DNA from 4 places in the Bradyrhizobium sp. HKCCYLRH3099 genome. Region 1 is predicted to be linked to each of the others. Evidence: predicted binding sites of a transcription regulator. Region 1 holds the regulator's gene; each other region holds the start of a gene.
The links. The regulator PhoB, encoded in region 1, activates phosphate uptake and scavenging genes when phosphate is short. The targets are predictions, from matches to a motif close to TGTCATNNANCTGTCAT.
Positions count from the first base shown of each region.

Region 2: a site for PhoB is predicted at 5,126-5,142, ahead of ACQR1Y_RS29355 (UDP-2,3-diacylglucosamine diphosphatase). Genes of this name have one in related genera too.
Region 3: a site for PhoB is predicted at 6,413-6,429, ahead of phnF (phosphonate metabolism transcriptional regulator PhnF). Genes of this name have one in related genera too.
Region 4: a site for PhoB is predicted at 6,265-6,281, ahead of ACQR1Y_RS30190 (DUF2794 domain-containing protein). Genes of this name have one in related genera too.

Region 1 is NZ_JBNPTW010000017.1:5,133-13,032, forward strand. Features, by position in the region: gene pstC (phosphate ABC transporter permease subunit PstC) at 1-359, shown strand, start outside; gene pstA (phosphate ABC transporter permease PstA) at 363-1,253, shown strand; gene pstB (phosphate ABC transporter ATP-binding protein PstB) at 1,250-2,071, shown strand; gene phoU (phosphate signaling complex protein PhoU) at 2,100-2,816, shown strand; gene phoB (phosphate regulon transcriptional regulator PhoB) at 2,833-3,540, shown strand; gene ACQR1Y_RS26355 (trypsin-like serine protease) at 3,635-4,951, shown strand; gene ACQR1Y_RS26360 (HoxN/HupN/NixA family nickel/cobalt transporter) at 5,221-6,243, shown strand; gene ACQR1Y_RS26365 (HupU protein) at 6,270-7,286, shown strand; gene ACQR1Y_RS26370 (nickel-dependent hydrogenase large subunit) at 7,283-7,900, shown strand, end outside.
Region 2 is NZ_JBNPTW010000020.1:120,247-128,146, reverse strand. Features, by position in the region: gene ACQR1Y_RS29370 (hypothetical protein) at 1-1,356, shown strand, start outside; gene ACQR1Y_RS29365 (caspase family protein) at 1,515-3,239, shown strand; gene ACQR1Y_RS29360 (threonine ammonia-lyase) at 3,251-4,240, opposite strand; gene ACQR1Y_RS29355 (UDP-2,3-diacylglucosamine diphosphatase) at 4,290-5,102, opposite strand; gene ACQR1Y_RS29350 (hypothetical protein) at 5,437-7,182, shown strand; gene pyk (pyruvate kinase) at 7,191-7,900, opposite strand, start outside.
Region 3 is NZ_JBNPTW010000002.1:476,564-484,463, reverse strand. Features, by position in the region: gene ACQR1Y_RS07630 (pyridoxamine 5'-phosphate oxidase family protein) at 1-7, opposite strand, end outside; gene phnN (phosphonate metabolism protein/1,5-bisphosphokinase (PRPP-forming) PhnN) at 1-629, opposite strand, end outside; gene ACQR1Y_RS07620 (alpha-D-ribose 1-methylphosphonate 5-triphosphate diphosphatase) at 626-1,783, opposite strand; gene phnL (phosphonate C-P lyase system protein PhnL) at 1,801-2,499, opposite strand; gene phnK (phosphonate C-P lyase system protein PhnK) at 2,511-3,305, opposite strand; gene ACQR1Y_RS07605 (alpha-D-ribose 1-methylphosphonate 5-phosphate C-P-lyase PhnJ) at 3,298-4,182, opposite strand; gene ACQR1Y_RS07600 (carbon-phosphorus lyase complex subunit PhnI) at 4,179-5,282, opposite strand; gene phnH (phosphonate C-P lyase system protein PhnH) at 5,286-5,897, opposite strand; gene phnG (phosphonate C-P lyase system protein PhnG) at 5,897-6,349, opposite strand; gene phnF (phosphonate metabolism transcriptional regulator PhnF) at 6,470-7,195, shown strand; gene ACQR1Y_RS07580 (phosphodiesterase) at 7,217-7,900, opposite strand, start outside.
Region 4 is NZ_JBNPTW010000022.1:28,013-35,912, forward strand. Features, by position in the region: gene ACQR1Y_RS30165 (heme ABC transporter permease) at 1-331, opposite strand, end outside; gene ccmB (heme exporter protein CcmB) at 424-1,092, opposite strand; gene ccmA (heme ABC exporter ATP-binding protein CcmA) at 1,300-1,923, opposite strand; gene acnA (aconitate hydratase AcnA) at 2,147-4,867, shown strand; gene ACQR1Y_RS30185 (DUF1223 domain-containing protein) at 5,057-5,842, shown strand; gene ACQR1Y_RS30190 (DUF2794 domain-containing protein) at 6,293-6,658, shown strand; gene ACQR1Y_RS30195 (GNAT family N-acetyltransferase) at 6,686-7,213, opposite strand; gene ACQR1Y_RS30200 (Bax inhibitor-1/YccA family protein) at 7,369-7,900, opposite strand, start outside.

The DNA.
Region 1 (7,900 bases):
CGGTGCTCAAGGAAGCCGCCTACGGCGTCGGTTGCACCACCTGGGAGGTCGTGCGCAGCGTCGTCATCCCCTACACAAGGGTCGGCGTCATCGGCGGCGTCATGCTGGCGCTGGGCCGTGCGCTCGGCGAGACCATGGCGGTGACTTTCATCATCGGCAACTCGTTCCGGATCTCGTCCTCGATCTTCGCGCCGGGCACGACGATCTCGGCCGCGATCGCCTCCGAATTCCAGGAGAGCGACGGTCTGCACCAGTCGAGCCTGATCCTGCTCGGCCTGCTCCTGTTCGTCCTCACCTTCTTCGTGCTGGCGAGCGCCCGGCTGATGCTGGCGCGGCTCGAAGCCAAGGCTGGAAAGTAACCCATGACGAGCGTCGAGATGTCCACCGTCGATACGCCGGTCAATCCCATCAACCCGATCTATGCGCGCCGCCGGCGCCGCGACCTCGTCGTCCGCGGCCTGTGCATCGCCGCCGCGGCGTTCGGCGTCACCTGGCTGGCGCTGATCCTGTTCACGCTGTTCTATAACGGCCTCGCCGGCCTCAGCCTGCAGGTCTTCACCGCCGACACGCCGCCGCCGGGCGCCAGCGAAGGCGGCCTGCGCAACGCCATCGTCGGCTCGATCATGATGACCGTGATCGGCGTCGGCATCGGCGCGCCGCTCGGCCTGTTCGCTGGCACCTACCTCGCCGAATACGGCCGCAACGACCGCCTGACCTCGGTGATCCGCTTCATCAACGACATCCTGCTGTCGGCGCCGTCGATCATCATCGGCCTGTTCATCTATGGCGCCGTCGTGGTGCCGATGGGCGGCTTCTCGGCCATCGCCGGTGCGCTGGCGCTGGCCGTCATCGTGATCCCCGTCGTGCTGCGCACCACCGAGGACATGCTGCTGCTGGTGCCCAACCCGCTGCGCGAGGCAGCCTCGGCGCTCGGCCTGCCGCGCTCGCTGGTGATCCGCCGCATCGCCTACCGCGCGGCGCGCTCCGGCCTCATCACCGGCGTGCTGCTGGCGACCGCCCGCGTCGCCGGCGAAACCGCGCCGCTCCTGTTCACCGCGCTGTCGAACCAGTTCTGGAGCCTCAACCTCTCCAAGACGATGGCGAACCTGCCTGTCACCATCAACAACTTCGTGCAGAGCCCGTATGCCTATTGGAAGCAGTTGGCCTGGAGCGGAGCCCTTCTCATCACTCTGGCCGTGCTCGCTTTGAACGTCGGTGCACGCATTCTCGGCGCCGAGAGGAAAACGAAATGACCGAACTGTCCGTCTCCGTCAGTCAGCCCGCTCACACCCTTCACGGCCAGCCGCTCCCCGAGGCGCCGGCCAAGGTGACCGCGCGCAACCTGAACTTCTATTACGGCGATCATCACGCGCTGAAGAACATCAACCTGACGCTGGGCACCAACCGCGTCACGGCGTTCATCGGCCCGTCCGGCTGCGGCAAGTCCACCCTGCTGCGCATCTTCAACCGGATGTACGATCTCTATCCGGGCCAGCGCGCCACCGGCCAGCTGATGCTGGACAACACCAACATCCTCGATCCCAAGCTCGATCTCAATCTGCTGCGCGCGCGGGTCGGCATGGTGTTCCAGAAGCCGACGCCGTTCCCGATGACGATCTACGAGAACATCGCCTTCGGCATCCGGCTCTATGAGAAGATCTCGAAGTCCGAGATGGACGACCGCGTCGAGAAGGCGCTGCGCGGCGGCGCGCTGTGGAACGAGGTCAAGGACAAGCTCAACGCCTCCGGCCTGTCGCTGTCCGGCGGCCAGCAGCAGCGCCTGTGCATCGCGCGCACGGTCGCCGTCCGGCCCGAGGTGATCCTGTTCGACGAGCCATGCTCGGCGCTCGACCCGATCTCGACCGCCAAGGTCGAGGAGCTGATCCAGGAGCTCGCGGAGAACTATACGATCGCGATCGTCACCCATAACATGCAGCAGGCGGCGCGCGTCTCCGACAAGACCGCCTTCATGTATCTCGGCGAACTGATCGAGTTCGACGAGACCAGCAAGATCTTCACCTCGCCGAGCGATCGGCGGACCCAGGACTACATCACCGGCCGGTTCGGCTGACGCCGACAGCATTCTTCAGGAGATCAACATGGCCAGTGAACATACCGCCAAGGCGTTCGACAGCGATCTGCAGGACCTGACCCGGCTGGTGTCGGAGATGGGCGGCCTCGCCGAGCGGCTGATCGTCGATTCCGTCGACGCGCTGGTGCGGCGCGACGTGGCGCTCGGCCAGAAGGTGGTCGCCGCCGACGCCGAGGTCGACAAGCTGCAGCGCATCATCGAGGAGCGCGCGGTGCTGACGATCGCCCGCCGCCAGCCGATGGCGGTGGATTTGCGCGAGATCGTCGGCGCGATGCGCGTCGCCACCGATCTGGAGCGCATCGGCGACCTCGCCAAGAACATCGGCAAGCGCGTCGCCGCGCTGGAGAGCGACTTCCATCCGCTGAAGCTGATCCGCGGCCTCGAGCACATGACCGACCTGGTGCAGTCGCAGGTCAAGACGGTGCTGGACGCCTATGCGGCGCATGACCTGCCGGCGGCGATGACGGTGTGGAAGGGCGACGAGGAGGTCGATGCGATCTGCACCTCGCTGTTCCGCGAGCTCCTGACCTACATGATGGAAGACCCGCGCAACATCTCGTTTTGCATCCATTTGATGTTCTGCGCCAAGAACATCGAGCGGATGGGCGACCACGCCACCAACATCGCCGAGACGGTGTTCTATATGATCGAGGGCCAGCAGATCATGGACAAGCGCCCGAAAGGCGACATGACCAGCTTCGCGACCACGATCCCCGGTAACTGAGAAAGACGATTTCGACATGGGTGCGCGAATTCTGGTGGTTGAGGACGAGGAGGCGCTGACGACGCTGCTGCGCTACAACCTCGAGGCCGAAGGCTACGAGGTCGAGACCGTCGCGCGCGGCGACGAGGCCGACACGCGGCTCAAGGAGCGCGTGCCCGATCTGGTCGTGCTCGACTGGATGCTGCCGGGCCTGTCCGGCATCGAGCTGTGCCGGCGGCTGCGGGCGCGGTCCGAGACCAAGCAGCTGCCGATCATCATGCTCACCGCGCGCGGCGAGGAGAGCGAGCGTGTGCGGGGGCTTGCGACCGGCGCCGACGACTACATCGTCAAGCCGTTCTCGGTGCCGGAGCTGCTGGCGCGCGTGAAGGGCCTGCTGCGGCGCGCGAGCCCGGAGCGGCTGGCGACCGTCTTGTCCTATGGCGACATCGAGCTCGACCGCGAGAAGCGCCGCGTCGCGCGTTCGGGCCGGCCGATCGATCTCGGCCCGACCGAATACCGCCTGCTCGAATTCTTCCTCGAGCATCCCGGCCGCGTGTTCAGCCGCGAGCAGTTGCTCGACAGCGTCTGGGGCCGCGACATCTATATCGATGAGCGCACGGTGGACGTGCACATCGGCCGCCTGCGCAAGCTGCTCAATCCCGGCCGCGAGCAGGATCCGATCCGCACCGTGCGTGGCGCCGGCTATGCGCTGGACGACCGCTTCGCCAAGTCGGAGCAGGCGTGACGGGCGAGCAGGCCTGATCGCGCGGTCACGCCGTTGCCGTCTTGATCCTGTGTGATCGAGTTCCCATCATCATGGTCGGACCTCGGCAGACACAATGATCAGGACGTTCGCTATCTTGTTAGCCTTGTTGCTTGTGGCTGCCGGCAATGCCGCGGCCGCCGAGCTCGAGGACGCCGTCGCTGCGGCTTCGAATGGACAGCCGGCGGCGGCGTTACGCCGGCTCCAGCCGCTCGCCGCCAAGGGCGACGCGCGCGCGCAGTTCAATGTCGGATTCATGCAGGCCTTCGGCCTGGGCGCCCCGCGCAACCAGGCGGAGGCGCTGGTCTGGTACCGCAAGGCCGCCGATCAAGGGCTCGCCGTCGCCCAGCATTATCTCGGCATCGCCTATTTCAACGGTGAAGGCGCCGCCCGCGATCACGGCGAAGCCGCCCGCTGGTTCAATCGCGCCGCCGCGCAGGGCTTTGCCCAGTCGCAATACATGCTAGGCCTGATGATGCTCGACGGCGAGGTCATGACCCGGGACGTCATCCAGGGTTATGCCTGGCTCGTGATGGCCGGCCGCAACGGCGTCAGGTCGGCCGGCCGCGAGATTCAGAGAGTGAAGCTCAGCGAAGCGCAGCGGCGCCAGGCCGAGGCCACCATTGCCGCGTGGCGGCCGAAGCCGGAATCGGTCGATGCCGGGATTGCCAATCCGCGCGCGGAGCAGTTGCTCGGTCTCGACCGCCACTTCGGCGACGTCGTCGATCCCACCTCCTGGCCGGCCTCCTCGATCGGTGTCGTGACCGTGGCGCAATACAGCACGGGAGGTTCGTGCACCGGCACGCTGGTGGCGCCGCGCGTGGTGCTCACGGCGGCGCATTGTGTCTTCAACGGCGTCGCGCAGGTCAGCCCCGGCAACGTCCATTTCCTCGCTGGCATGAACAGAGGCACTCCCGCGGCCTCGTCGGTCGCCGACAAGCTGATCGTGGCGCCTGAGTTCATTCCGACCCAGCACGACAAATGGTCGCTGGACCGCTCGCCAGCCGACTGGGCGCTGATCATCCTGAAGGATGCGCTGCCCTCGAAGCCGGTGGCGGTGAAGTCCGTGAGCCGGGATGACCTCGCGGCTGCGACCAAGGCAGGTACGATCTCCGAGATCGGCTATGGCCAGGAGCGGCGCTATTCGCCGACCGGCCAGCGCAATTGCAGCGCAAGCATGACCAGGGACGCCCGTCTCCTTACCGTGCATTGCCTTGCCAATTTCGGCTATTCTGGCTCGCCGATCCTGGCCGAGATCGGCGGCGAGCCGGTGGTGGTCGGGATCTTCTCGGCGTTCCACGAGGAGACGCGGCTGATGTTCGCCGCGTCCGCCAGCCAGTTTGAGGCGGCCGTGCGGCGCGAGATCGCCGCGCAGAGCGCATCCGCGCGGTGAGGGGAGGGACAGGAAGGGAAGAGAGTTGGACACCGGCTGGTCAATGTTTGTGCGTGACCGGATAGCGGATTGCCAAAGCAATGCTGGGAACCTCAGCCGCACGGGCGACGAGGGTTGATTTGCAAGTGATTTGGGCGCGGCAGTGCGAGCCTTGCCTTTTGGCGCAGGTCTTGCTCTCTTGTCCGAGTATGACGATTTTGCCAATTGATCATCCTCGCTCCGCGCGTTTCGTTCCAGCCTGGCTGCGGCCGGTCGGGCGTCGCAATGCGATGCTGCTGGCCGGCCTTGTGCTCGCCAATGCGCTCGCCTGGGCCTGGGCGTTCGCGCTCTACGCCGACCGCCCGGCCATCGTCGGCACCGCGCTGCTGGCCTGGCTGCTCGGCCTCCGCCACGCCGTCGATGCCGATCATATTGCGGCGATCGACAATGTGGTCCGCAAGCTGGTGCAGGACGGCGATGCGCCGCGCGCCGCGGGTCTTTACTTCGCGCTCGGCCATTCGAGCGTCGTCGTGATCGCCACCATCGTCGTGAGCCTGGTCGCCGGCGCGGATCTGTTGCGGGAGGACAGTGCGATCCGCGCGATCGGCGGCGCCATCGGCACCTCGGTGTCGGCCGGCTTCCTGCTGCTGATCGCGTTGGCGAACCTCGTCCTGTTCGTGAACCTCTGGCGCCGCTCGCCCCGGCCCGAGACGGACAGCGCGAGCCCCGGCAACGGCCTCCTGATTCGTCTGCTGCGGCCCGTGCTGCGGGTCGTGTCGCGCGCCTGGCATATGTTCCCGCTCGGCTTCCTGTTCGGCCTTGGCTTCGACACCGCCAGCGAGATCGGTCTTTTGAGCCTGTCGGCGACCGAAGCGGCCCGCGGCGAGAGCCTGGTGCATATCCTGGTATTCCCGGCGCTGTTCGCCGCGGCGATGGCGACCGTCGACACCGCCGACGGCATGCTGATGGTCGGCGCCTACCGCTGGGCGCTGACGGATCCCGCCCGCAAGCGACGCTACAATCTGGTGATCACCGGGCTGTCGGTGATGATCGCGCTGGTGATCGGCGGCGTCGAGGCCGCCACGCTGCTGGCGCCGCTGTTCGGCCTGACCGGAACGTGGGCCGATGTTGCGAGCGCGCTCGGTGACGGAATCGCCGACCTGGGGATCGTCGCGGTCGTCCTGTTCGGACTGATCTGGGCCGGCGCCGTATTCTTCAACCGCCGCCCGCGCGGTTCCGAGGCCGACGCGGCGCTTGCCACCCTTCGTGCGGGGACGCTAAACCCCGGGGAGATACCAAACACGACAGCATGAAGCTGTGCTGAGGGCAGGACCTCACGATGGCCGGCGCGGAGGGAATGACCAGGATGCTGTGGCTGCAGGGCGCGAGCTGCGGCGGCTGCACGATGTCGATCCTGGAAAGCGGCGCCTCCGGCTGGTTCGACGAGCTGCGCCAATCCGGCATCGACCTGATCTGGCACCCTTCTGTCAGCGAGGAGACCGGCGACGAGGTCGTCGAGCTGCTCGACGCGATCCGTGACGGCCGCGAGCGGCTCGATCTGCTGGTGCTCGAAGGCTCGGTCGCGCGCGGACCGCATCTCAGCGGTCGCTTCAACATGCTCGCCGGCACCAACCGCTCGATCTATCACTGGCTGCTCGATCTCGCCCCGCTTGCCGACTACGTCGTCGCGGTTGGAAGCTGTGCGGCCTATGGCGGCATTCCCGCGGCCGGGAGCAATCCGACCGACGCCGTCGGGCTGCAGTTCGAGGGCAGCGATGCCGGCGGTGCGCTCGGCTCCGGCTTCCGCTCGAAGCGCGGGCTGCCGGTCATCAATGTCGCGGGCTGCGCACCGCATCCCGGCTGGGTGATGGAAAGCTTATTGGCGCTCACCGCTGGCGACCTCACGGCGGGCGGTCTCGACGCCGTCGGGCGCCCGACCTTCATCGCCAACCACCTCGCGCATCACGGCTGCTCGCGCAACGAGTTCTATGAGTTCAAGGCGAGCGCGGAAACGATGTCGGAACGCGGCTGCCTGATGGAGCATCTGGGCTGCCGCGCGACGCAAGCCGTCGGCGACTGCAACCAGCGCTCCTGGAACGGCGGTGGCTCCTGCACCAAGGGCGGCTATGCCTGCATTGCCTGCACCTCGCCGGGTTTCGAGAGCACGCAGAACTATCTGCAGACGGCGAAGCTCGCGGGCATCCCTGTGGGGCTCCCGACCGACATGCCCAAGGCCTGGTTCGTCGCGCTGGCCGCGCTGTCGAAATCGGCAACGCCGCGCCGTGTGCGCGTCAATGCGACCGCCGACCACGTCGTGGTGCCGCCGAGCCGCTCCGGCGATAAGCGCAGCTCATGACGCGGATCACGGTCGGCCCGTTCAACCGCGTCGAGGGCGATCTCGAAGTCCGCCTGGATATCGACAGCGGCCGCGTCGCGCGCGCCGAAGTGACGGCGCCGCTCTACCGCGGCTTCGAGCAGATCCTGGAAGGGCGGCCGCCGCTAGATGCCCTGGTGATAGCGCCGCGCATCTGCGGCATCTGCTCGGTGTCGCAGTCGATCGCGGCGGCGGCTGCATTGCGTCAGGCGATGGGCGTGGTCCCAGCGCCGAATGGCGTGCTCGCGACCAACATCGCGCACGCGGCCGAGAACGCCGCCGATCATCTCACCCACTTCTACATCTTCTTCATGCCCGACTTCGCCCGCGACGCCTACGCGTCTCACGCGTGGCACGGCGCAGCGGCCGAGCGCTTCACTGCCACCAAGGGATCCGCGGCCCGCGAGGCGCTGCCGGCGCGGGCGCGGCTGCTGGAGATCATGGGCGTCATCGCAGGCAAATGGCCGCATAGCCTAGCGTTCCAGCCGGGCGGCACGACGCGTGCGATTGAGCTTGGCGAGCGTATCCGGCTGAATGCGATCGCGGCGTCGTTTCGCGGCTTTCTCGAACGCGTTGTGTTTGCCGACAAGCTCGAA
Region 2 (7,900 bases), on a different contig from region 1:
GAAGTGCTGGCCGTCATCCGTGCTGCCGTCGAGGATGCCGCTCTTGCGGCCGCCTCCGCGATCGACAGTCTGGCGCTGGAGCAGAATCTGGCTCCGGTGCGCAAGGGCACCCGGATCATCAAGGAAATCTCCTGGCGCTGGCGCGAGATCGGCGCCGACTCCCGGATCTGCGACCTGATCGACTCGCAGGTCACCTCGATCGAGTTCGCCTGCAACCAGCTTGCCAGCGCAGACCCGAAGGTCGCGCTGCTGGCGGCCTTCGAGATCATCAAGGCGCGGCTGAAGGAACTCGACGAGCGTCCCGTCCAGGTCGCTCCGGCAGCCCACGAGATGGCTGCGACGGCAGCACGGCAAGAAGCAGCCTCGGCTCCGATCATCGATGCACCCATCTTTCCTGAGGCGGAGACAGCGCGACATCCGGAGAGCGCAGCAGAGCAGCCGGCGCCGGCTGCATCTCCACTCGCAGCCACCAGCCCGCTGGTCGCGGCTGTCGCCTCGATCGAGGCGATCGAAACAGCCGCCGCGACCGTGGCAATTGTGTCCGAGGCCGGCGAAGCCGAACCGGTGCAGGCAGCCGTCCCCGCTTCCCCGCCTGAGGCCGTGGCCGCGCCGTCGATCGCCGAGGCGCTCGCGGATATCGAGCAGCAGGCTCCGGTAGCGGAGCTGGAGGACGCTGCAGCTGCCGAGGCGCAGGACGAGGCGATTCTGGAGCTGGTCGCAGCCGAAATGAGCGCGCCGGATCCGATGCTGGACGAGGACTTCAACCGGGCTCGCACGCTCGGCTTCGACATCGAGGAGCCGACCGCAGTCGACGACGACATCGTGGCAAGCTTCCGCGATCCCGGTCCGGCTGAAGTGGCCACGGACGTCGAACCAACCGACGTCAAAGCACCGGCTGTTCCTGTCGCGCCGGCACCGCCTCCGGCGCCCGTGGCCGATGCGCCGGCAGCCTCCGCACCGGCGCCCGTTGTACCGGCACCCGTTGCACCGGCGCCCGCCGCGCCAGTGGCAGCAGCGCCACCCACGGCGCCAACGGCAGTTCCGGATGCGCCGGCGCCGCTGCCCGAGTCCATCGCAGCCGAAACTCTGGCCGCGGTGGCTGCGGCCATGGCTGCTCCGCCGCCGCCTGCTTTCCCGCAGTCGGTCGTGACACCGGCCTCGCCGGCGACCTATCCGGCTGCTGCCGCGGCGGCCAGCACCAGCTCCTATGCCATGCCGAAGCCGGCCTATGAGCCGTCGCTGGGCTCGACGCTGCTGTCGAACGGCGTTTTGCAGCGGCCGCAGGCGCCGGCCAACGATGCGCTGGCCCCGATCCGCCGCATGACCCAGCCCGAGAAGGTCGCCTTCTTCTCGTAACACCCGAGCCGCTCGCCCCTGCGAGACGTACGGGCGGCTGCGACGATGTCAGCGGCGAACGCTCCGGTCGCTGGGTGACGCGGATCACGTACATCCGTTCGCGCTCTTCGTAGCTTGATCCTCAAGTCATCTCTTTGTGGATGCTCGAGGAGAACGCCGTGTCCATCACGCCCGTCCGTCGCCAAGGACCGTCTTGGACATCGCTGTTCGCGACCGCGCTGCTCGGCCTGACGGCCTGGCTCGGTCCGAACGCGAGCTGGGCTGCTAACAGCGACCTCGATATCCTTCAGGCCCCGCCCCGCGCCCTTGCTTCGCCCGCGCCGGCAATGGCCGAGAGCACGGCCATCGCGTCCCCCCAGGGCGTCGAGCCGCGCGTGGCGCTCGTCATCGGCAATGGCGAGTACCAGAACGCGCCGCGGCTGGAAAATCCCGACAACGACGCCCGTGCCGTCGCCAAGCTGCTGAACTCGGCCGGCTTCGAAGTGATCACCGCCACCGACCTGACGCAGAGCGAGATGGTGCAGGTCGTGCAGGACTTCTCGAGCCGGCTGGCGGCGCACGGGCCCAATGCAGTGGCGATGGTGTACTACGCCGGTCACGGCATCCAGCTCGCGGGCGAGAACTATCTCATTCCCGTCGACGCCCGCATCTCCGCCCCCTCCGATCTGACGACAAGCACGGTCCGTCTCGTCGACCTGATGGCGACGCTCGATGCCATTCCGAGCCGGATGCGGATCGTCGTGCTCGATGCCTGCCGCAACAATCCGTTTCCTGCCGTCAACGATGCCGGACGCGGGTTGGCGATCGTCGATGCGCCCAACGGTTCGATCGTCGGCTATTCGACGTCGCCCGGCGAAGAGGCGCTCGACGGCCGCGGCGAGCACAGTCCCTATACGCAGGCCTTTCTCAATCTCGCGCGCCAGCCGAACCTGCCGATCGAGCAGATGTTCAAGCGCATCCGCCTGCAAGTGAACCAGAGCACCGACGGACGTCAGACGCCGTGGGAGAGTTCATCGCTGACCAGCGACTTCACCTTCTTCGGCGACACGCTGGTTGCAGCCGGCCGCCCTGCCGACAAGGCGCCGGTCGTGCAGATGGCGGCGAACCTGCCCAGCCGGTCGGTCCGGCAGGCGTATGACTACGTGCTGTCCGAGAACCGTCCGCAATACTATCGCGAGTTCATCGAGCTCTATCCGCGCGACCCGCTCGCGGACCGGATCCGTGCTGTGCTCGCTGGCCTGGTTCAGGCGACGGCGTGGCACCAGACCGTGCTGGCCAATTCGCCGGCCGCCTACAAGAGCTTCAGCGAAACCTACGCCGACAGCCCCTACGCTCCCGTCGCGCTGCGCCTGCAGGCCCAGCCTCGGCCCATCCCGGTGTTGCAGCCGAGCCGTCTGATGATGTCGCCGCAGATCATGCCGGCGGCGCGGCCGCTCGCTCCGGCCGAGCAGATGCAGAGCCGGCCTGGCCCGCTGCCGAGATTGCCGCCCCCCAACATGCCGCCGCGTCAGCCGGTCCCCCCGACGGTGATCACGGGCAACAAGCCTCTCGGCAACACGGCTCCCAACAAGGTGCTCGAGCCGCGGCCTCCTGGCCAGTCCAAGATCGTCGACAAGACCGGACCGACCGCGAATCCGCCTGGAGCGACAAGGATTCAGCGTGATCCCCTCAAACGGTTTCCGCCGGGACGTCCGTTCGAAAGCCGAGAGGCCCGGCGTCCGGTTCCCGGCAATTCCGGTCCGTTCAAGACCATGAATTCTCAGCGCCCGACGTTCGCGCGAAGTCCGTCAACGATGCGCGGCGCTGGATCACCCCATTTTGTCCAGTCCGGCCCGCGTCCAGCGGGTGGAGGATTTGCACGCGGCGGTCTCGGTTTTCGCTGACGCCGCGCGCTTCAGGCAATCAGCTTCGCATACAGTTCGGCATCGACATTACCGCCGGAGAGAACGATCACTACCGTCTTGCCGGCGACGTCCAGACGACCGGCGAGCACGGCCGCCAGCCCCACCGACCCGCCGGGCTCGACGACGAGCTTCAGCTCCCTGAAGGCAAAGCCGACCGCCCGGCCCACCTCTTCATCCGAGGCTTCGACGGCCGCCGACAGCAGCCGGCTGTTGATGGCGAAGGTGATCTCGCCGGGGATGGCGGCCATCAGGGCATCGCAGATCGTACGGCCCTTCGCATCATGGGCTTCGCGATGCCCGGCCCGGAGCGAGCGCGCATGGTCGTCGAAGCCCTTGGGCTCGGCGACGACCATCTGCGTGCTCGGAAAACGGGCCTTCACCGCGGTCGAGACCCCGGCCAGCAATCCACCTCCCGAAGCCGGCACGATCACGACATCCGGCGACAAGCCGAGCGCCGACAGATCCTCCGCGATCTCGCGACCGACCGTCCCCTGCCCAGCGATCACGAAGGGATCGTCGTAAGGCGGCACCACCGTCGAACCGCGCTTCGCGGCGATCTCACGCGCGATCGCCTCGCGATCTTCGCGGTCGCGATCATAGAGCACGACATCGGCGCCGAAAGCCTTGGTGCGCTCGCGCTTGGCGGCCGGCGCATCCGAGGGCATGACGATCGTGGCATCCATGCCGAACAGCTGCGCGGCATGGGCGACGCCCTGCGCATGATTGCCCGAGGAGAACGCGACGACGCCGTTGGCGCGATCGGCCTCGGGAATCGAGGCAAGCTTGTTGTAGGCGCCGCGGAACTTGAACGAGCCGGTCCGCTGCAGCACCTCCGGCTTCACGAACACGTTGGCCTTCAGCCGGTCGCTGAGGACCGGGGCCGGCAGCAGCGGCGTGCGCACGGCAACATTTGCAAGCGTGGCCGCGGCCGCATCGATATCGGCAACGGTGACGGGCAGGATCGGGGCATGGGCTGTCATGCCCTATTTTACCGCGCCCCATCGCCGCGAGGCAAGCCGGGCGCGGCCTTCAGGCGGCGCGGGCCGTGAGCTGCGGAACCGGGGCCGGCTGCCGCTGCGGATCGGTCCAGGTCAGGATCTCGAACCGGCCATCCTCATGCTCCACTAGCGCCGTGCAGCTCTCCACCCAATCGCCGCAGTTCATGTAGCGGATGCCGTCCTGGTCGCGGATCACGGCGCAATGAATGTGGCCGCAGATCACGCCATCGGCGCCATGCCGCCGGGCTTCCGCCGCGAGCGCCGTCTCGAATGCGCCGATGTAGTTCACCGCATTCTTGACCTTCTGCTTGGCCCATTGCGACAGCGACCAATACGGCACGCCGAACATGCGACGGAAGAAGTTCACCAGGCGATTCATCTGGATCGCGAAGTCATACGCCTTGTCGCCGAGATGGGCGAGCCAGCGGGCGTTCTGCACGACGAGGTCGAAGATGTCGCCGTGAATGACGAGGTATCGTTTGCCGTCCTTTCCGGTGTGCACGATGTTCTCGACGACGTCGATGCCGCCGAAATGCGTGCCGTAATAGCCGCGCAGGAACTCGTCGTGATTGCCGGGGACGTAGACGACCTTGGCGCCTTTGCGCGCCTTGCGCAGCATCTTCTGGACGAGATCGTTGTGCGATTGCGGCCAGTGCCAGCTGGATCTGAGCGCCCAGCCGTCGATGATGTCGCCGACCAGATAGATCGTATCGGCATCGTGGTGACGCAGGAAATCGACGAGAAGATTGGCCTGCGAGCCGCGGGCCCCGAGATGAACGTCGGAGATGAAGAGCGTACGAAAGCGCCGCGTCGGGCTTTCTTCACCAGCAGTCTCAAGTCCCATGCGCGCCCACCTAACAGTCCCTGATGACACCGCAATGACAAGGTCAGTTCGGCAGAACCCATCCTGCCGCTTCCGACACCATGCGCGACGACTCGCGCTGTCCCCCGCCACTGCCCCGCGATACCAGCGCGGTGCGACAATCAGGCGACAGGAGCGGCGCTCAACGGGACATCGCGCGCGGCCGTGCCGCACAAAGATTGGGCGACGGCGTCGGCCTCTCCTGGGGCCTCCAGAGGAGTGCTGCGCGTTCATACTTTCAGGAATACTTTACGACCCCTGGTTCATGTTGACGATAATTGCCCGCAAAACCCGTTCCTCCCATGGCCAAGGACCGATGACGACGGAGTTCATTCCGGATCTCGCCAGATGGCCGGCATCGGAAACCGAGCGCGGACAGTCCGACACCGCGCGCGCAGCGGTCGAGACTGTCCTGATCGCGGCCGTCGCATCGATCATTTCGCTGCTTCACACCGGGTTTGCGTTCGGCGTCGACAACAACGTCTTTCACCTGCCGATCCTCGCGCGCCTGTACGACGAACCCCAGTTTCGCGACGACGCCTTCATCCAGTCGCTCCGCCATTTCGCCTCCGGCGTCTGGATGCTGCCGCTCGGATCCGCCGATGTCGGCAGGCAGGAGTTGATCTTTCTTTCACTGACGTTCCTGTCACGCCTGGTCAATTTCCTCGGCTTCCTGTGCTGCGCGTCGCTGATGGGCATCCATACTCTGCGGGACAGGATCGTCTTCAGCCTCGTGATCTCCATGACCGCGTTCCTGGTCGGAAGCAGCTTTGCCGGGATGGGCGGGCTGTTTCTGAACACTTTCACGCATTCGGAAATCGCCAACGGCACCACCCTGCTCGCGATCTACTTTGCGGCGAAGCGCCGCTATGTCGGCACGATGACGCTGGTCGGGCTGACGTTCTTCATCAACGCCTTCATGGCCGTGTGGCTGGTGCTGCCGATCGGATGCATGGCGGTGAGCCAACTCGTCCGCGGGCAGATCAGCTTCAAGGTCCTGTGCCGGGACGTGCTGCTCGGCCTCGTGCCCTGCCTGCTGCTGACGCTCCCCGTCCTTGCCAACATCCTCGGCAACCCGGAATTCGGCCGGCCGATCGCGTTCGATTATGCGCACTACCTGCGCCAGTATTTCGGCGAGCACGTCCTAATCGACACCATTGCTCCATCCGAGTTGGTCGCCCTCGGCGGAATCATCCTGCTCGGCCTCTCGTCTCTCTTCCGTCTCGGCGCCGCGTCGCAGCCGCTGCGAGCGGCCTATGCCGGCCTTCTGCTGCTCTATGCGCTCGGCGCGGCGCTGCCGTTGTTGTCGACCTCGCCGACCCTGCTCAACCTCCATCTGCTGCGATCGAGCGGCATCATCCATCTCGTCGCCGGCCTCGCGACCGCTGCGCTGGCGACACGCTGGTTGCGCGATGACCGGCGCCCCCTGTTTCTGCTCGGCGCGGTCGTCGTGCTGGTCCTGACCTCACGCACCAATGCCTTCGTCCTCAGCGTTCCCCTCATTCTGCTCGGACCCGCCGTTGTCGAACGCTGGTCGCCGAGTGCAGGTCCCGGTCGTCTCGCCGGCTACGCGGCCATTGCCGTGGCGGCGCTGGTCGTGTTTCCGATGGCGACGCGGGTCAACTACGCGGTCGACCGGCAGCTTTCCGAGAGCCTCGCCGAATGGCGCGCTCTCAGCGATTGGGCGCGCGGCGCGACACCGCCTTCGGCGATCTTCCTGACCCCGGCCCGGGCCACGCCAAAGCCCGGCGAGGATCCCGATCAGGAGCGCCGCGACGCGGCGCTGACGCGGGCCAGCATCTTCGAAACGGAAGCCCATCGCCGCGTCTGGGTCGACTACAAGCGCGGCGCGGGGGCGATGTGGAGTCCGTCTTATTACCCCATCTGGCTCACCCGCTACACCGACGTCGGAGAACTGACCTCGCTCGATCAGCGCCTCGCCTACGCAAATCGCAACGGCATCGCCTATGTGATCGACCGCTGCGCCGCCGTTCCGGCCGATCGCTCCCCTCTGTTCCGCACACCGCGTCTCTGCGTCTTCGCCGCCGAACCGGCGGCCTGATCGATCTCCTATCTCGGCACGGTGACGACGCGCAGATTGTTGGTGGTGCCGGCCTGCGCGAACGGGATGCCGGCGACGACGACCAGCAGGTCGCCCTTGTCGGCGAATTCCTCCTGCACGGCGAAGAACGTCGCGCGCTCGACCATCTCCTCGTAGCTCTGCACGTCCTGCGACAGCACGCTGTGCGCGCCCCACAACAGGCACATGCGGCGCGAGGTGTCCTCGTTCGGCGTGATCGCGAGGATCGGCAGGCTCGGCCGCTTGCGCGCCACGCGCGAGGCCGAGGTGCCGCTCGACGTATAGGCCACGATCGCCTTGGCATGGATCGCGGAGGCGAGGTCGGCCGCAGCGGTCGCCACCGCATGCGGCGGCGTCTGCTCCTCATTGGGCTGCGTCGCCTGGATGATCGAGCCGTACATCTTGTGCTTCTCGGTCGCCTTGATGATGCTGTCCATCATCGCGACCGCCTCACGCGGATACTGCCCGCTGGCCGATTCCGCCGACAGCATCACAGCATCAGCGCCGTCGTAGATCGCGGTCGCCACGTCGGACACCTCGGCGCGGGTCGGCGTCGGTGTCGCCACCATCGAGTCCAGCATCTGCGTCGCCACGATCACCGGCTTCACCGCGAGACGGCAGGCGCGCACCAGCTCCTTCTGCTTGCCCGGCACATCCTCATTCGGAATTTCCACACCGAGATCGCCGCGCGCCACCATGA
Region 3 (7,900 bases), on a different contig from region 1:
TCGACATGGCTGCTTCCCTCGTTAGCTATGATCGGCGCTCCGTCACTCCGCCGCTTGATGATCTCGGCCAGGCGGCGGCCGTGCGGCTCGGGATCACCGACATTGACGATCGTGACATCCGCTGCCACGTCGTCGTCGCTCACGGCACGGTGGAGACGCTCGCCGATGTCGCCGTCACTCGCACGATGCCGCTTGCCGAGACGCTCGGCGAGAACGTCGGCCGGCGCGGTGATGACGACGACGATGACATGAGCATAGTCGCGACGCGCTGCTTGAATCACCGTGCGGGAGACATTCACGACGACGGTTCGGCCGGCCAGGATGTCGTCGTTGATCGAGCGCGGCACACCGTAGCCGTGGCCGTGGGCATCCCAATGCAGCGCGAAATCGCCGGCGGCGAGCGCTTCGCGAAAGCCGGCTTTGCTCATTTCCAGATTGTCTTCGAAAGCGGAGGATTCGCGCGTGACGACCCGCCGCGGAAAGACGACGCGGTCATCGACGGCGCATTCGCGGCGCGCGACATTGAGCAACGTATCCTTGCCCGCGCCGCTCGGCCCAACCACGAGGACCAGGTGCCCCGGACCGAGCCTCTCTCGCAGATCCAGCGATGCAGCCCGCACCTCGCTCATGCCACCCGAATTCCTTCCCGCCAGACGCTGCGCACGACGGGCACCTGGCCGGCAATGTGAACGCGGATCAGGTCCGCGCGCTTGCCCGCGGCGATCTCGCCACGGTCGTTCAGCCCGACCGCATCGGCCGGCGCCTTCGTCACGGTCCGCACGGCTGCGGCCAGATCGATCGACGGGACGCGCTCGGGCAATTGCAGCGCGCCCATCAGGAGGCTCGATGGCACGTAGTCCGAGGACAGGATGTCCAGCAATCCCTCGCGGGCGAGATCAACCGCGGCGATGTTGCCCGAGTGCGAGCCGCCGCGAACCACATTCGGCGCCCCCATCAGGATGCTGATGCCCGCGTCATGCAGGCCGCGCGCCGCCTCGATCGTGGTCGGAAATTCGGCGACCGCGATGCCGTCCTTGATCGCGTCGGCGACGTTCTCCTCGGTGGTGTCGTCATGGCTCGCAAGCGGCACGCCGTGCGCCTTGGCCAGCGCGACGATGTCCCGCATGTTCGGCGCCGCATAGGCCTGCTGATAGGCGAAACGTCGCGCAAACATGACGTCGAGCTCGGCATCGGTCTTGCCGCCGCTCTTGCCGCGGTAGTAGTCGCGGAGCTTGCCCTCGTCGCGAAACTGACGCTGCCCCGGCGTATGGTCCATCAGCGACATCAGCCGCACGTCGGAACGCCCGGCCAGCTGACGCGCTTCCTCGACCACGGTCGGCATCGGCACCTCGCAGCGCAAATGCAGGAAGTGACTCGTGCGCAGCAGCCCGCCATCACGTGCGGTCGCGATGGCATCGGCAAGCACGTTGGCCTGACCATCCACGCCCTCGGCGCCCTCCTCGCTCCACACCCGCAGCGAGTCCAGCACGGTCGTGATCCCGGCTGTCGCAAGCTGACCGTCGTAGGAGATCACGGCCGCCACGGGATCCCAATAGACCTTCGGACGCGGCACGAAATGCGCTTCAAGATGATCGGTGTGCAACTCGACCAGGCCGGGCATCAGCAGGTCGCCGCAGGCATCCAGGCTTCCCGCGGGAGAGGCGCCCTCGCCGAGTTCGACGATGCGGCCGTCGGCGATCGTCACCCACCCCTGCTCGATCACCTGGTCGGCCAGCACCAGCTTCGCGTTGCCTATCACGATGTCGGACATGTTCGCGCTCATCTGCAATCCATCACCTCTCAGGCGGCCGCTGCGAATGTCGTGACGTCGACCGTGCGATCCGCGATCTGCGCGCGGATCTCGTCATCATGGACGATCGCCAGCATCGCCACGCCCTGTTGCTTCTTCCCCGCGATCAGATCGACCACGACGGCACGGTTCGCCGCATCGAGCGAGGCAGTCGGCTCATCCAGCAGCAGGACAGGCAGGTTGGAAATGAAGCCGCGCGCGATGTTGACGCGCTGCTGCTCGCCGCCGGAGAAGGTCGACGGCGGCAGCGACCACAGCCGCTCTGGAATGTTCAGCCGGCCGAGCAGCTCACCCGCCCGTGCCCGCGCCTCGTCGCGCGACAGCCCAGCCGTCAGCAGCGGTTCGGCAACGACATCGAGCGCCGCCACGCGCGGCACCGCGCGCAGGAACTGGCTGACATAGCCGATGGTCAGGCGCCTGGCGTTGAGGACCTGACGCGGCTCGGCACTGGCGAGATCGGCCATCTCGCCCTGATGCCGGACCGCGATACGGCCGGCGTCGCAGCGATAGTTGCCGAAGATCATCTTCAGGATCGACGACTTGCCCGCGCCCGACGGACCCGACAGGACCACGCATTCGCCTGACATCACCTGGAACGAGACGCCGCGCACCACGGGAAGCGAAATGCCGCCCTGCAGATGCATGGTGAAGGTCTTCTCGGCCTTTTCGATATCGATCATCACGGTCATTGCGGTCTGGCTCATGGCGGCAGGATCGAGGAGACGAGAAGCTGCGTGTAAGGCTCGCGCGGATCGTCGAGCACCTGGTCGGTGAGGCCGGTCTCGATCACCCGCCCCTCCTTCATGACCATCACACGATGGGACAACAGCCGCGCGACCGCAAGATCATGCGTCACGACGATCGCCGCGAGGCCGAGTTCGTTGACGAGGCTGCGCATCAGGTCGAGCAGGCGCGCCTGCACCGACACGTCGAGCCCGCCGGTCGGCTCGTCCATGAACACGAGCCGCGGCTCGGTCACCAGATTGCGCGCGATCTGCAGCCGCTGCCGCATGCCGCCCGAATAGGTGCGCGGCGCGTCATCGATTCGCGCGACGTCGATCTCGACGCGTTCGAGCCAGGACGATGCGGTCTGACGGATCCGCCCGTAATTGTTCCAGCCCACCGCCATCAGCCGCTCGCCGACATTGGCGCCGGCAGAGACCGCCATGCGCAGGCCCTGCGCAGGATCCTGATGCACGTAGCCCCAATCGGTCCGGAACAGGAAGCGGCGCTCGGCCTCGCCAAGCTCGGCGAGATCACGCAGCACACCGTCACGCATCCGGTAGGACACGCGCCCCGCGCTCGGCGCAAGCTGCGCCGACAGCATCTGCAGCAGCGTCGACTTGCCCGAACCGGATTCGCCGACGATGGCGAGCACCTCGCCCGGATAGAGCACGAAGGACACGTCGCGGCAGGCGGCGAGACGGCCATAGCTCTTGGCAAGCCCCTCGGCGACCAGCAGCGGCTGGTCGGATGCGCCGATCATCTCAGCCATGAGCGGTCTCCTTGTGCGGAGCGGCGCTCTGGACGCCGCGATGCCCCGCGGCCTGCCGGCCCTCGCAATAGTCGGTATCGGAGCAGACGAACATGCGGCTGCCTTTGTCGTCGGTCACGATCTCGTCGAGATAGGAATCCTCCGCGCCGCACAGCGCGCAGGGCGCATCGAACTTGTAGCGGGTGAACGGGTGGTCCTCGAAATCGAGCGAGACGACCGGCGTGTACGGCGGAATGGCATAGATCCGCTTCTCGCGGCCCGCGCCGAACAATTGCAGCGCCGGACAATTGTCCATCTTGGGGTTGTCGAATTTCGGCGTCGGCGACGGATCCATCACGTAGCGCGCATTGACCTTGACCGGATATGCATAGGAGGTGGCGATATGGCCGAAGCGCGCGATGTCCTCATACAGCTTGACGTGCATCAGGCCATATTCGGCCAGCGCATGCATGCGCCGCGTCTCGGTCTCGCGCGGCTCGAGGAAGCGCAGCGGCTCCGGAATCGGCACCTGATAGACCAGCACCTGCCCGTCGCGCAGCGGCGCCTCGGGAATGCGATGCCGGGTCTGGATCACGGTCGCGGCTTCCGTCGAGGTCGTGGTCTCGACCCCCGCCGTCTTGGCGAAGAACTTGCGGATCGAGATCGCATTCGTCGTGTCGTCCGACCCCTGGTCGATGACCTTGAGCACATCAGCGGGTCCCAGAATGGCGGCGGTGACCTGCACGCCGCCGGTGCCCCAGCCATAGGGCATCGGCATCTCGCGGCTTGCGAAGGGCACCTGATAGCCGGGGATCGCGATCGCCTTCAGGATCGCACGGCGGATCATGCGCTTGGTCTGCTCGTCCAGATAGGCGAAATTGTAGGTCGGCGCGTTCATTCCGCGGCCTCCTTCATGGCCGGAGCCGCATGGGCGTCCGCGAACTCCTGACGCAGCTTGCGCAACAGGCCAAGCTCGGACTGGAAATCGACATAGTGCGGCAGCTTCAGATGCTCGACGAAGCCGGTCGCCTGCACATTGTCGGAATGAGACAGCACGAATTCCTCGTCCTGCGCCGGCGCGATCACGTCCTCACCCAGTTCACGCGCGCGCAGGGCGCGGTCGACCAGCGCCATCGACATCGTCTTGCGTTCGCTCTGGCCGAAAGCGAGGCCGTAGCCGCGGGTGAAGCATGGCGGCTCGGTGGCCGAGCCCTTGAACTGATTGACCATCTGACACTCGGTCAGCTCGATGGAGCCGAGCGGCACGGCAAAGCCGACCTCCTCGGCGAAGAACTCGACCTCGACCTCGCCGAAGCGAATCTCGCCGGCGAACGGATGGTTGCGGCCGTAGCCGCGCTGCGTCGAATAGCCAAGCGCAAGCAGAAAGCCTTCGTCACCACGCGCGAGATTCTGCAGCCGCAGATCGCGCCCCGCCGGAAAGCCGAGGGGATCACGCGTCAGGTCCCCAACGGGAGCGCCGGCTTCCGCCTGCGGCGACGGCTCGATGAGACCATCCTGGCCAAGAATGTCGGTCACTCGCGGCGTCGGCGCAGTCGAGGCCTCGGCCATCGCAGGGGACTCGGGATCGGCCCCTTTCGCAAGCTGCGGATCGAGCAGGCGGTGCGTGTAGTCGAAGGTCGGGCCGAGCACCTGCCCGCCCGGGATGTCCTTGAACGTCGACGATACCCGCCGCTGCACCCGCATCGCACCGGTATCGACCGGCTCACTCGCACCGAAGCGCGGCAATGTCGCCCTGAAGGCGCGCACCAGGAAGATCGCCTCGATCAGATCGCCGCGGGCCTGCTTGATGGCCAGCGCGGCGAGCTCGCGATCATACAGCGAGCCCTCGCTCATCACGCGATCGACGGCGAGGCCGAGTTGCTCGGAAATCTGCGCCAGCGACAGATCCGGCACATTGCGATCGCCGCGACGCTCATGCGCCAGCAGCCGATGCGCATTCTCGATGGCGCGCTCGCCACCCTTGACGGCGACATACATGCCTCAACCTCCTGCGGCGACGAGCCGCGCCGTGCGCGGGATGGCAACGATCGACGAACCGTCGACCAGCACCACATCGATTCCGCGCGGAAACAGTCTCTCATTGATCGACAGCCGCTCGAACAGATCGGCCGGCGCGATCGACGCGGCGAATGTCGCCGTTCCGTCGATGCCCGGGCCGCGCAACTGAAAGGTCCGGCCAGCGGACAGGCTCGCCACCTGCAGGATCAACGTCGTCGAACGGTCGGGATATTCGGCGGAACCTAGCGCGAATGAGCTGAAATCAGGCAGCGTGTCGGGCGCGGCCACCAGCGCGAAGCTCGCGTGCGAGGGCTTGCCAGTGATCGGCGCCCCCGTGTGAAATTTGAGCCAGGCACCGACCTCCGCGGCTGCGGCCAACGGCGCATCGAGCCAGATCGGGGTGTCGTGATCGAACAGCGTCAACGCGATCGCGGCGGTACCGTGCATCAAGCATGCAGGCCGCCCCACAGGAGCCTCGATGTGTCGCACGCTGCCAGGCCGCGCCATGGCTTCCATCACCGTGCGGAACGTCGACTGCGCTGCCAGAACCTTGTCGGAAAACCCGGGCTGAAGCTCGGACGTCACAATGGCCATCAGCCTTCTCCTCGGACCATCGTGTAGAAGTCGACGCGCGTCGCCGCAGCCTCCTGGGCCTGGCGCCGGCGGTCTTCCTGCAGTTGCGCCTGCAGCGGGGCGACCACTTGCGTGAGGACGCCTTGAGCATGGGCCTGCGATTGAATCATCGCGTCGCAGAGCGCGATCAGCCGCGCCTTGCCGCCATCGCGCCCGAGCACGTAGCCGAAGCCGACCTCGCCGCTCCCGAGCCGAACCGCCGCACGCGACACCGTCGCCTCACCGAGATTGAACGGAGCGCCATCGCCACCGACCCGGCCGCGCAGCATGACGAGACCGTTCTCCGCCGCGCGCAGATCCTGATGATCCGGCAGCCCAAGGCCTTCCAGCCTGGCTGCGATATCCGCATGCGAGGCGTGTGAGAGGACCTGCATCGCCGTCCTGCGCCGCTCCTGCATCGTTTTGGCGTCCATCTCCATCCGCTCTTGCCGTCGTGAAGTTGTCTATGATACTAGACAACTTCGTAACGGGACGCCATGACTGTTTGATGACATGGACGTGATTTTCGCGACCCGAAGGGCGGAGAACCGGGGATGAGCATGCAGGACGCTCCTTCGGGCGTCGCGTTGTGGCGGCGCGTGGCCGACGGGATCGAGCGCGACATCGCCGGCGGCCGCTTCGCGCCCGGGACGCGCCTGCCGGGCGAGACCGAAATCGCCGAGACATACCGCGTCAACCGCCACACGGTGCGGCGTGCGCTCGCGACGCTCGCGGAACGCGGCCTGGTGCGGGCCGAGCGCGGCAGCGGCACCTATGTCGAGGCCCCGCGGCTGTCCTATCCGCTGCGATCGCGCACGCGCTTTTCCGAGATCGTCGGCGCCGGCGGCCGCGAACCGCGTGGACAAATGTTGGCCGCCGGCGAAGAGCCGGCGACGCGCGATCTTGCGCGCGTGCTCGGCGTGAAGGCCGGCGCAGCGCTGACGCGCATCGACGCGCTGCGCTTTGCCGACAAGACACCGATCTGCGTGAGCACGTCATGGCTGTCGACTGAGCGGTTTCCCGACGCCGGCTCGATCTTCGCCTCGGCCCGTTCGATGACGGCGCTGCTCGCGCATTTCGGCATTCGCGACTATCGCCGCGGATCGACCCGCATCACCGCCGACATCGCCGATGCGAGCGATGCGGCACGCCTGGATCTCGCGCTGGGCCGCCCCGTGCTCGTGGTCGACAGCACCGACATCGACGCCGACGGGACGCCGCTCGTCGTCAAGCGCTCACGCTTCGCCGCGGAGCGCGTGACCTTCGAGGTGGAGAGCTAGACGCGACGGTGGGTCTGCGGCTCAGTCGATCAGAGAGCCATCCGGATTGAAGAAGGGATGCGGTCCGTCGAACGCACCGATCGGCACCTGATGCGTCACGAGGATGCCGAAGCCTGCGCCTGGAAACCAAACGTGCAAGTGGAAGGCGGGCGGCTCGACCCGGAAGGATGGCGGTTGCAGCTCGGCGAGATCAAGCGCGACGGCGTGGTTCGGCGCGGGACAGATCATGCAGGGAATGCCGGCGAACCGGGTTAGCGTGGCACGATGCACGTGGCCGCAGCCGATCAACTGCAGCCGCGGGTGACGCGCAACGACCGCGGCGAGTTCGTCGGCATTGAGCAGGTTCTGCCGGTCCATGTGCCAGATGCCGGTGGCGAACGGCGGATGATGCAAAAACATCAGCGCCGGCTTGTCGGGACGCGCGGACAGCGTGTCGTCGAGCCAATCGAGCGTTGCCCTTTCGAGTTCGCCATGCGGATGACCGGGCACGCTGGAATCGAGCAGCAGCAGATCGAGCTCCGGCAGCTCGACATGCCGGTTGAGCGGACCGGGCCTGCCAGCACCGAAATGATCCGGGAATGCGGCTCGCATCAGTTCGCGTGAATCATGATTGCCGGGCACCGCGACGAAGGGAATCGTCAGCTCGGCCAGCAATCCCTTGAGATGCTCGTACTCGGCCGACGACGGCGTGTCGGCGAGATCGCC
Region 4 (7,900 bases), on a different contig from region 1:
ACAGCGAGCCGGTGAGTAGCGCCAGGAAGGTGAAGCTGGCGCCGATCGGCGCGGCGGCCTTGGCGGCGACGTCGGCGAGCGGATGCCGCCACACCAGCGTGCCGAGCGAGGCGATGCTCATGACGCCCCAGACGAACATCGACAGCCACGCATTGGGCACGTGGATGAACATGATCTTGACGGTCGCGCCCTGCTGGTAGTCGTCCGGCGCCAGCGCCGAGAGATACAGGCCGGCGCCCAGCAGCACGACGGTGACCAGCGCCAGCCACGGCAAGAGGCGCGCGGCGAGCGCAAGGAACCTGGTGGGATTGGCGAGGTCGATCAGCGACATGAAAACCTTGTTAAAGGCGGAAGCGGTTGCAGTCCATCAGCACGGCGCGGCTGGCCAAGAGTTGATCATGGTCAAACCCCGCCGGTGTTCCGTTAGTCCAGGCCGTTGCGCAGGCTGGTTGCAGCTGCGAACGGGCCGATCACGAAGCTGACCAGCGACAGCGCGCAGAGGATCGAGAACGGCGCCCCGAACGGCAGCGGGCCGACAATGGCAGCCTGCGACGCTGCGACGCCGAAGATAAGGACTGGAATGGACAGCGGCAGGACCAGAACGGCCAGCAGCAGGCCGCCGCGCGACATCGTCACCGCAAGGGCCGCGCCGGTCATGCCGATGAAGGTCAGCGCCGGCGTGCCGGCGAGCAGGGTCAGCGCGACGGCGCCGGTGGCGGTGGCATCGAGGTTGAGCAGCAGGCCGAGCACGGGGGTCGCGATCACCAGCGGCAGCCCGGCGGCGAGCCAATGCGCCAGCGCCTTCGCGGCGCAGGCGAGCTCCAGCGGGGTGCGGCTCATGATGATCAGGTCGAGCGAGCCGTCCTCGTGGTCGGCCGTGAACAGGCGGTCGAGCGTCAGCAGGCTGGCGAGCAGGGCGCCGAGCCAGAGAATGGCCGGGCCGAGGCGGGTAAGCAGGGCGAGGTCGGGGCCGACGGCGAACGGCATCAGCACGACGACGGTGAGGAAGAACAGCACGCCGATCAGCGCACCGCCGCCGATGCGCAGCGCGATCCGGATGTCGCGGCGGATGAGGGCACCGAGGGCGGTCATGCGGAGTGGGCCTTCCGGAGAAATGCTTGGGAGCGATCCTGCTGCTCCGAGCTGGCTGCGCTCCCCTCCCCCCTGCGGGGAGGGGTCGGGGGTGGGGGTCCACACGGGCAGTCTTTGCTGGGACCCCCACCCCCAACCCCTCCCCGCAAGGGGGAGGGGAGCGCAGCGGCGCCGTGGCGAAGAGTTGCCTGTCCCATGAACATCAGCTCAATTTCCAATCCGCAGCTCTCGCGTGTCGATGCCCAGCGGGCCATGCGTCGCTGCGACGATCAGGCCGCCGCCGGCGAGATGCTCGCGCATCAGCCCTGCGAACATCGCCTGTCCGGCGACGTCGAGCGCGGCTGTCGGCTCGTCCAGCAGCCACAGCAGGCGCGGCACGGCAAGCAGGCGGGCCAGGGACAGGCGGCGGCGCTGGCCGGCGGAGAGATAGCCCGCCGGCAGATCGATCGCGTGGGCGATGCCGACGGCGGCCAGGCAATCCGGAATTGGCCGCGTCATTCCGCCGCCGAGGAAGTCGGCCCAGAACGTCAGGTTCTCGCGCACACTGAGCGCCGGCTTCAGCGCGTCGCGGTGGCCGAGATAATGCGCCTGCTCGGGCACCGTCAGCTCACCCTCGCCGCCCTCGATGGCGATGGTGCCGCCGGCCGGCAGCAGGAGGCCCGCGATCAGCCGCAGCAGCGAGGTCTTGCCCGCGCCATTGTGCCCGGTCACGGCGAGCGCCTCGCCCGCGCGGGCCTCGAAGGCAAGGCTTGAGAACACCTCGCGGCCGCCGCGCACGCATCTGACGTCGTGTCCGAACAGCCTTGGAGACGGTGGTGGAGACTGCTGCATGGCGCGTCGTGACAGCCCTTACGAAATTGATGGCTAGCGTGCGAGAATTTGTGGGTGATGCCACGCCAGGACTTGATTGTCTCTGTAGCGACGCAGTTAGAAAGCTTCTATAAGCCCGACCTTGATGCAGCACACAATCGCCCGCTGCAAGCCATCCGGCGCCTCGCGCTGACGGTTCGAAAATACCCCCTCAGGGTATACAGATCAATTGGGATTCCCACGCATGACCTCGCTCGACAGCTTCAAGTGTCGCAAGACCCTCAAGGTCGGAACGAAGAGCTACATCTATTACAGCTTGCCCACAGCCGAGAAGAACGGTCTCAAGGACATCTCGAAGCTGCCGTACTCGATGAAGGTGCTGCTCGAGAACCTCTTGCGTAACGAGGACGGCCGCACCGTCACCAAGGACGACATCGTCGCGGTGTCGAAATGGCTGCGCAAGAAGTCGCTGGAGCACGAGATCGCCTTCCGCCCGGCGCGCGTGCTGATGCAGGATTTCACCGGTGTCCCCGCCGTGGTCGACCTCGCCGCGATGCGCAATGCGATGCAGGCGCTCGGCGGCGATGCCGAGAAGATCAACCCGCTGGTGCCGGTCGACCTCGTCATCGACCACTCGGTGATCGTGAACTACTTCGGTGACAACAAGGCGTTCGGCAAGAACGTCGCCGAGGAGTACAAGCAGAACCAGGAGCGCTACGAATTTCTGAAGTGGGGCCAGAAGGCGTTCTCGAACTTCTCCGTCGTGCCCCCGGGCACCGGCATCTGCCACCAGGTCAACCTCGAATACCTGGCGCAGACGGTCTGGACCAAGAAGGAGAAGATGACGGTCGGCCGCACCAAGGGCACCTTCGAGGTCGCCTATCCGGACTCGCTGGTCGGAACTGATTCGCACACCACCATGGTCAATGGTCTGGCCGTGCTCGGCTGGGGCGTCGGCGGCATCGAGGCCGAGGCCTGCATGCTCGGCCAGCCGCTGTCGATGCTGCTGCCTGACGTCGTCGGCTTCAAGCTGACCGGCGCGCTGAAGGAAGGCGTCACCGCCACCGACCTCGTGCTGACCGTGACCCAGATGCTGCGCAAGCTCGGCGTCGTCGGCAAGTTCGTCGAGTTCTTCGGCCCCGGCCTCGACCATCTCTCGGTCGCCGACAAGTCGACCATCGCCAACATGGCCCCCGAATACGGCGCGACCTGCGGCTTCTTCCCCGTCGACACTGCGACCATCGACTATCTCAAGACCTCGGGCCGCAAGGGACCGCGCGTCGCGCTGGTCGAAGCCTATGCCAAGGCGCAGGGCCTCTTCCGTACCGCCAAGTCGCCAGACCCGGTGTTCACCGAGACGCTGAATCTCGATCTCGGCGACGTCGTGCCGTCGATGGCCGGTCCGAAGCGTCCTGAAGGCCGCATCGCGCTCCCCGCGGTGGCCGAGGGTTTCGCCACCGCGCTGGCCGGCGAATACAAGAAGCCGGATGGCGCCGATCAGCGCTTCCCGGTCGAGGGCAAGGATTTCGACATCGGCCATGGCGACGTCGTCATCGCCGCCATCACCTCCTGCACCAACACCTCGAACCCGAGCGTGCTGATCGGCGCCGGCCTCTTGGCCCGCAACGCCGCCGCCAAGGGCCTCAAGGCCAAGCCGTGGGTGAAGACCTCGCTCGCCCCGGGCAGCCAAGTGGTTGCTGAATACCTCGCTAACTCCGGCCTGCAGAAGGACCTCGACAAGGTCGGCTTCAACTTGGTCGGCTTCGGCTGCACCACCTGCATCGGCAATTCGGGTCCGCTGCCGGAGGAGATCTCGAAGTCGATCAACGACAATGGCGTCGTCGCGGCGGCGGTGCTGTCGGGCAACCGCAATTTCGAAGGCCGCGTCTCGCCGGACGTGCAGGCGAACTACCTGGCCTCGCCGCCGCTGGTCGTCGCCTACGCGCTCGCCGGCACCGTGACCAAGGACCTCGCGGTCGAGCCGATCGGCATCGGCAAGGACAAGAAGCCGGTCTACCTGAAGGACATCTGGCCGACGACGAAGGAGGTCAATGACTTCGTCAAGAAGTTCGTCAAGGCGTCGATCTTCAAGAAGCGCTACGCCGACGTGTTCAAGGGCGACACCAATTGGCGCAAGATCAAGACCGTCGAGAGCGAGACCTATCGCTGGAACATGTCGTCGACCTACGTGCAGAACCCGCCGTATTTCGAGGGCATGAAGAAGGAGCCGGAGCCGATCAAGGACATCGTCGAGGCCCGCGTGCTGGCGCTGTTCGGCGACAAGATCACCACCGACCACATCTCGCCGGCCGGTTCGATCAAGCTGACCTCGCCCGCCGGCAAGTTCCTCAGCGAGCATCAGGTCCGCCCGGCCGACTTCAACCAGTACGGCACCCGCCGCGGCAATCACGAGATCATGATGCGCGGCACCTTCGCCAACATCCGCATCAAGAACTTCATGCTCAAGGGCGCCGACGGCAACATCCCCGAGGGCGGCCTGACCAAGCACTGGCCCGACGGCGAGCAGATGTCGATCTACGACGCCGCCATGAAGTACCAGGAAGAGGGCGTGCCGCTGGTGGTGTTCGCCGGCGCCGAATACGGCAACGGCTCGTCGCGCGACTGGGCCGCCAAGGGTACCCGCCTGCTCGGCGTCCGCGCCGTGATCTGCCAGAGCTTCGAGCGCATCCACCGCTCGAACCTGGTCGGCATGGGCGTGCTGCCGCTCACGTTCCAGGAGGGCACGTCGTGGTCGTCGCTGGGCCTGAAGGGCGACGAGAAGGTCACCATCAAGGGCCTCCAGGGCGACTTGAAGCCGCGCCAGACCCTGACCGCCGAGATCATCTCGGCCAACGGTGCGGCGCAGCAGGTGCCGCTGCTCTGCCGGATCGATACGCTGGACGAGCTGGACTACTACCGGAACGGCGGCATCCTGCACTACGTGCTGCGCAAGCTCGCCGCTTAACCACAGCGCGATGCGACAGTTTGGCTCACTCTGAAGTGAGTAGCGGGTGATGAAGGAGGCGGCCTATGACAAGGGCCGCCTCCTTTGCATTTTCGGTTTGTTAACTACGAGGACGGCATCGCGGATAGGGTGATGCGCTAGGGCGCAGCGGACGGTGGTCCAGACGGGACAGTGGCGATGAGTGGACAGATGTCGTGGTGGTCGCGCGCGGCGCTGGGTGTCTGTGCGGTCATTGCCTTCGTCCGGCCGGCGGCCGCCGACCCGCGTGCGGTGATCGAACTGTTCACGTCGCAGGGCTGCTCGTCCTGTCCGCCGGCCGACAAGGTGCTCGGCGACCTCGCGCGCGATCCCACCATCATCGCGCTGTCCCTGCCGATCGATTACTGGGACTATCTCGGCTGGAAGGACACGTTGGCCGATTCCCGCTTCACGGCGCGGCAGCGCGCTTATTCGCGGGCGCGCGGCGACCGTGAGGTCTACACCCCGCAGGCGGTGGTCAACGGCTCCGTGCATGTGATCGGCAGCGATCGCGACGCGATCGAAGGGGCGATCGAGGAAACGGCCCGAGGTGGCGCGGTGATGTCCGTCCCGGTCAGCCTGTCGATCGAGGGCCAGGAGCTCACAGTGGCGGTGGCCGCTGCCGGCGAGCACGCGCCGCGCAAGCATGGTGAGGTCTGGGTCGGCTCGATTGCGCGCGTCGTCCCGATCCAGGTCGCGCGCGGCGAGAATGGCGGCCGGGAGCTCACCTATTACAACGTGGTCCGTGGCTTGATGAAGCTGGGCGACTGGAATGGGTCGCCGATGAACTGGAGCGTTCCGCTCGACAAGATCGCCCGTGAGGGCGTCGATGGCGCCGTGGTCTATCTGCAGGACGGCAGCCGCGACCGGCCGGGTCTGATGCTCGGCGCTGCCCTTTCCGATCTGCCGCCGCTGGTGAGCCGGGCGTCGGCGACGGCGCGCGCTCCCGAGCGCTGAGACCTCTCCCCGATCATCTTTGCAGCGCATCCGCCTGCGGAAGGCTCCGGTCCCTCCGCGGCAGCCGGTCCGCATCACAGCATCAAGCCATGGGCTCGATCCATGGGCTCGATCGATGGGCTCGCGCCAAAAAGCAAAAGGACCAACTTGCGTTGGCCCTTTGCCTTACTTGTGAATAGACCCGATCCTGACGACCCCGGGGGGCTGGGGGCTGAGGAATCCGGAACCGAAAGGACCGGGCCAACGCACACGAATCTTATGCCCAGGATCGGGGGCGGTCCGTAGGCGGAAACGCGGCGCGATTATGATTCCGCTAACGATCCCGTGACGCCTGCGTGTTCGTGGAACTCGCGTTCGACGCGGGCGCCGCGAAGTTCGATAATGAAAACGGCCCCTTGCGGCTTCCGCCGGTTGGCGCGATCATGTCACACGGATGACAGGAGGACGCTCATGAACCTCACCCCGGAGGATGCCGACCCCAGCGAGAATCGCGCGGCGGCGCGCAACGCGGCCGCAGCGCCGACCCGGGTGACGTTCGACCGCCTTGAGCTGAACCGTATCCTCAATCTCTATGGTCGCATGGTCGCCGATGGCGAATGGCGCGACTACTCGATCGACTTCCTGCGCGACCGGGCCGTGTTCTCGGTCTTCCGCCGGGCGTCCGAGGTGCCTCTCTACCGTATCGAGAAAGACCCGCGGCTGGCCCGCAAGCAGGGCATGTACAGCGTGATTTCGGCGACCGGCCTGATCCTGCGCCGCGGCCACGAGCTGGAGCGGGTGCTGCTGGCGATCGCGCCGAAGCCGGCGCTGGTCTGAGCCGTCTCTCCCGCTGATCGAGGTTACCTAGGCCGGGACGTCGCTGCTGCCGGTGCCAAGCGGCCGCTGCATCATGACCGTATCGAGCCAGCGGCCGAATTTCAGGCCGACACTCGGATGGGTCCCGATCATCTGGAAACCGCAGGCGGTGTGCAGGCCGACCGAACCGGCATTGGCGGAGTCGCCGATGACGGCGATCATCTGGCGGAAGCCGCGCTCCTCGCAGGCCTCGATCAAGGCCCGCATCAACCGCATCCCGATGCCGCGGCGCTGGCTGGTCGGCGCGAGATAGACCGAGTTCTCGACCGTGAAGCGATAGGCGGGGCGCGGACGGTAAGGCCCGGCATAGGCATAGCCCACCACCTCGCTGTCCAGCAGGGCAGCGACGTAAGGAAAGCCGCCGTCGCTCAGCGCCCGGAAGCGCCGGGTCATCTCCGCCAGATCGGGCGGGTCGAGCTCGAAGGTGGCTGTGCCCTCGCGGACGGCCTGGCCGTAAATGGCGGTGATGGCGGGAAGGTCGGCCTCCTGGGTGGGCCGGATCTCGATGTTGGACATGGGTGGAACAATACCAGGGCGAAGCAGCCGATCAACATCGTCGCAGCATGGCTGCCGCTCCCGGCGCGAGCCATGCTCTCAGTCGTCTGGACAAACGAAAAGCCCCGGCGCTGAGGCCGGGGCTTCGAAGGTCGCTCGTGTTGCGAGCGGATGGATCAGTCGCGCTGTCCGAGGAGCTGCAGCAGCAGCGTGAACAGGTTGATGAAGTTCAAGTACAGCGACAGGGCGCCGGTGATCGCTGCGCGCTCGGCGATGTCGCCGCCCGCGGAGGCGTAGCCGTAGATGTACTCGTTCTTCAGGCGCTGTGTGTCCCAGGCGGTCAGGCCGGCGAACACGAACACGCCGATCACCGACACGATGAACTGCAGCATCGAGCTCGCCAGGAACAGGTTCACGAGGCTCGCCAGCACGATGCCGATCAGGCCCATGAACAGGAACGAGCCCATGCCCGTCATGTCACGCTTGGTCGTGTAGCCGTACAGGCTGAGCGCGCCGAACGTCGCCGCGGTGATGAAGAACACCCGCACGATCGAGGTGTGGGTGTACACCAGGAAGATCGACGACAGCGAGATGCCCATCAAGGCCGAGAACACCCAGAACAGGATCTGCGCGGTCGACGGCGCGAGGCGGTTGATGCCGGCCGAGATCGCGAACACCATGACCAGCGGGGCCAGGATGAACAGCCAT